Regions from separate parts of the Lacticaseibacillus sp. YLM2-1 genome, predicted to be linked through region 2. Evidence: predicted binding sites of a transcription regulator. Region 2 holds the regulator's gene; the other holds the start of a gene.
The links. Region 2 encodes NrdR, which represses ribonucleotide reductase genes. Its sites were predicted from a motif close to ACACNATATATNGTGT; they were not measured.
Positions count from the first base shown of each region.

Region 1: nrdD (anaerobic ribonucleoside-triphosphate reductase) is a predicted target of NrdR. The motif match lies at 991-1,006, and genes of this name have one in related genera.

Region 1 covers NZ_CM152617.1:135,680-138,083, forward strand. The annotation lists gene AC07KQ_RS00655 (ABC transporter ATP-binding protein) at 1-52, shown strand, start outside; gene AC07KQ_RS00660 (ABC transporter permease) at 49-810, shown strand; gene nrdD (anaerobic ribonucleoside-triphosphate reductase) at 1,124-2,404, shown strand, end outside.
Region 2 covers NZ_CM152617.1:1,741,758-1,744,161, forward strand. The annotation lists gene AC07KQ_RS08475 (replication initiation and membrane attachment family protein) at 1-844, opposite strand, end outside; gene nrdR (transcriptional regulator NrdR) at 924-1,391, opposite strand; gene coaE (dephospho-CoA kinase) at 1,446-2,048, opposite strand; gene mutM (bifunctional DNA-formamidopyrimidine glycosylase/DNA-(apurinic or apyrimidinic site) lyase) at 2,045-2,404, opposite strand, start outside.

The DNA.
Region 1 (2,404 bases), 1.3 Mb from region 2:
TGCCCAGCAAGAAGCCAATTTGGAACAGATCTTCATGGAGGTGACGCGATGAACGCAGCCATTATTTTCACCAAAAAAGAACTGCTTGAAAGCTGGCGGACTCACCGCTTGTTGATTTTGACGGTTGTTTTCCTCATTTTCGGCATTTTGAGTCCGCTGATCGCCAAACTCATGCCGGAACTGTTAAAGGGTGGTCTTGGCGGCATTAAGGTGGCGGTCCCTAAGCCGACTTCGCTGGATGCATGGACCCAATATTACAAGAACATCACCCAGATGGGCATTTACGTGTTCGCCCTCATGCTTGGCGGTTGTGTCAGTCAGGAGATTCAACAAGGCACACTCGTTAACTTGGTCACCAAAGGCTTGCCGCGCTGGACGGTCATTGTTGGCAAAGCGATTGTCGGGATGTTGCTCTGGATCTGGATCACCAGCCTCGCCTTTTTGGTAACGTGGGCTTACACCGCGTACTACTTTCCTGATACGCGCAGCCCGCATGTGGTACTCGCGTTCTTACCATTATTAGTCTTTGGCTTATTCTTCCTCAGCCTGATCGTGTTTGGCTCCACACTAGCAACGAATAATTATGGCGGTTTGCTGCTGACGATTGTGGTGATGGCACTGTTGTATTTGGCACAAATGGTCAAAAGTTGGCAACATGCTAATCCGGTTGCCCTCATTGGCGACAATATGAAAATCCTTGTCAACAGTGATGCGCTAACGAAATTGATGCCGGCCATGGTCATTGCTGTCGTTGCCGCCGTTGTTTTATTTTTCGCGGCGATCAAGCTGCTGGATCGAAAAAAGCTTTAAAAAATTAGCCGAATTTTTGTTGATTAAACTCAAACTTCAACAAAAATATCGGTTATTTTTGGGCTATGATCAAACGATTTTTGAAAAAGCAGAAGTCGTGTTCACATGCGCAAACGTTATAACACTCGGGCTTACCGTCGTTATCGTCAAGATGAATCGTGAACAACCAAATAATGCAAAACACACTATATAGTGTATGCAGTCGATAATTAACCACAAAATTTAGTGGATAACCCGTTACTTTTCCTGCTGAGTCTTGTATACTAGATACATTGTTACAAGCACTTCAAGTTAACGTAATGGGGGATTAGCCATGATCGAATTTTATACACAAATCAAGAAACGAGACGGGCGCATTGTTGATTTTGATGCATCCAAGATCAGCACTGCAATCACGAAGGCGGCAGAAAGTGTGGCAAAACTGGCACCGAGTGACGTGCTGACGATCGATCACTTGACGGATACGGTCACGGCTAAGATTCGCGATCGCTACCACGATGACGTGGAAATCGCAGAGATCCAAACAGTGGTTGAGCAGACCTTGATCGCTGCGGAAAAATATAACTGGGCTGAAGCGTATACTGAGTATCGCTTGAAGCGTGATTTAGCCCGCAAACAGAAGCAAGATGTTAATTATAACGTCTCGCGCCTAGTGAATCGCGACGAAAGCGTTGTTAACGAAAATGCCAATAAGGACAGCCGGGTCTTTTCAACCCAGCGGGATCTAACTGCAGGCGCAGTGGCCAAGGCAATCGGTCTGAAAATGCTGCCACCTGCTGTTGCCAATGCGCATTTACGCGGCGATATTCACTGGCATGATCTTGACTACACCCCGTTTATGGCCGAAACCAATTGCTGCCTGATTGATTTTGACTACATGTTGAATCATGGCTTCAGTATTGGCAATGCCGAAGTTGAACCGGCCCATTCGATTCAAGTTGCTGTGACCCAGATGACCCAGATCATCGCTAATGTGGCCTCCAGTCAATACGGCGGCTGCTCCAGTGACCGGACAGATCAGGTCTTGGCGCCATTCGCCGAGAAAAACTATCAAAAACATTTGCGTGAATTCGGCAGCGTGATTGATGATCCGGCTAAGCTGGAAGCGCTGGCGGTGAAGCAGACTAAGAAGGATATTTATGATGCCTTGCAAACCTTGGAATATCAGGTGAACACCCTTTATTCCACCCAAGGCCAGACGCCATTTGTCACAGTCGGTTTTGGCTTAGGGACCAGTTGGATTGAACGCGAGATCCAAAAAGACATCCTGAAAATTCGAATTCTAGGCCTGGGTAAAGAACGGCGGACAGCAATCTTCCCGAAATTGGTCTTTACTTTGAAGCGCGATTTGAACCTGAAGCCAGAAGATCCAAACTATGATATCAAACAATTGGCGATCGAATGCGCCACCAAACGGATGTATCCTGATGTCGTTTCCTATGACACCATCAAGCGATTGACCGGTTCCTTCAAAGCACCAATGGGCTGCCGCAGCTTCCTGCAAGGTTGGACTGATCCGAAGACCGGCAAAGAAGTGAACGCTGGGCGGATGAATCTTGGTGTTATCACCGTCAACTTGCCGCGGATTGCAATG
Region 2 (2,404 bases):
CCGTCGTGGTCGTCGGCTGCGCATGTGGTTGTGCTCGGGTGTAGCCTTGTTCAGCTAAGCGCCGCAATTGACTCAAATTAATTTTGCCAGTCATGACATCTGTGGCGCGACTAATCAAGCGAGCAAAATCCGGCGGTTGAATCCCGTAAAAACCGGCGATTTGATACAACGCTTCCTGATGCGTGGCGAGTTGCCCCGCTTGAATATTACTATTCGCCAGCATCGCTTTGACTAATGCCCAATCATAGCCGCCGCCTGTGCCAAGCCGTGGCCGCGTAGCTTCTTTTTGCGTCATATCTGATTTAGCTGCCACCACTGCTGGTGGTTCCTTGCTCAAATCATGATCAAACCGAAACACATCGAGAAAACTGGCTGTAATCTCCTGCCATTCAGGTCTGCGCACTGGTTTGAGGCTAAATTGGCCAACCAGCTCATCGTATCTTTTTTCCCCGACTTTGTCGTATAGGAGCAACCCGAGAAGATCGTCCTTGAAAAAGGCATCAGGTGCCACCGGTGCATACAACTCATAAGCGTAGTACCGCCCTAATGAGTCGACTTGCGTATAAGTGCGCAGTAACCCGACCGCCTCCAGTTTGACACGCGCATTGAATAATTGATCAATATCAATATCTAATAAATCCAGCAGCCATAATTGCAGACGTCGATCAGTCACTAGTGCGCGATCTTTAACTTCCTGCCACAGGCTCAGATACAATGCCATCGCAATCGGCCCGATGAGCGGCTGATAGAGTGAAATTGCCACTTTTTCGTCAAAATCACTCAAATGACCGGCTTTTGTTAACACAAACCCTGCCTGTGGACTAAATGTATCAGGACGTTGCATGCACTTTCACCTCTTTTCAGACAACGGACCTGAGACATTTGCCTCAGGTCCGGTTTACCATTTTCAGCTGCGATGATCTTTACTTCTTGGTCTTTTCTTTCTTCATCATGTCCTGCAGTTCCTGCATGAAGACGGACATATCTTTAAACTGTCGATAAACGCTGGCAAAACGGATATAGGCAACGTCATCGACATCGGCTAGTTTAGACATGACAAACTCACCGATCGCCTGACTGGAGACTTCGTTTTCACCAATCGCACGCAACTGATTTTCGACCGAATCGACAATACTTTGCATTTGTTCCATGGTAACAGGCCGTTTTTCAGCGGCCCGAATAAGTCCTTTTAGGATCTTCTCACGATTAAATTCTTCACGTGTACCATTCTTTTTGATCACTAACAGCGGGGTTTGTTCAACCCGTTCAAAGGTTGTAAACCGAAACCCGCAATTTTCGCATTCGCGACGGCGGCGAATCGCACGGCCACCGTCTGTTGGTCGGGAATCGACAACTCGCGAACTATTATGATGGCAATGGGGACATTGCACGACTCCACCCTCTTAATCAAAGTTTGATAGCTTATTATAGCACGCGTAAGCCGCTTATGATAGCCGTTGCAGCCGGTGGATCAAGGCATTGGCTTGGGCAATGGTTGCCTCTTGAGTCCCATTATTATCAATCACAAAATCTGCCAATGCTGCCTTTTGCGCTAACGGCATTTGCGATTGAATTCGAGCCTCCGCATCAGCCTCTGAGAGTCCGTCTCGTGCCATTAAACGCGATAGTTGGATATTGGGATCAACGCTCACAACCGCAACACCGTCAAAGTCATCGGCATAATCGGCCTCATACAACAAAGGAATGTCGCCGACAACGATGGCGGCCCCACCGGCTTTTGCCTGTGCAAGTGCCTGACTGATGGCCTCGCGCAAATAAGGCCGATTGATCTGATTCAAGGCTGCCATTCTGCCTGGCTGGGAAAAAACAATCTCGGCCAGCTTGGCGCGATCTAGGCTGCCATCCGCGCGCAGCACTTCAGGACCGAAAGCTTGAGCAATGCGCGCAAGAACAGGCTGCCCAGGCTCGACGATCTGGCGGGCAATGACATCAGCATCCACCACCGGAAACCCAGCGGCTTTGAAAGTGCGGCTTACCGTCGATTTCCCCGATGCAATGCCACCGGTTAACCCCAAGAGATAAGTCACGCTGGCCGCCTCCTTTGATGTAATGGCTGACAGTGTGGGCAGTAATGGGTTCCGCGCTGACCAACCTTAATTTTGACAATCGTCGTGCCGCAGCGATCGCACGGGGTACCTTCCCGATCATAGACGTGCAAGGCATTTTGAAAAGAACCGCGATTGCCTTCTGCATCAACATACGTATGCGCGCTGGTGCCGCCTGCCGCAATGGCTGCGTTTAATTCTTGGATAATCGCGTCATGCAGTGTTTTGATTTCTTTAGATTTCAAGGTATCAGCTGGCTGCAGCGGATTCAGTTGGCTTAACCACAATACCTCGTCAGCATAAATATTACCCACGCCCGCTACCACGGTTTGATCGAG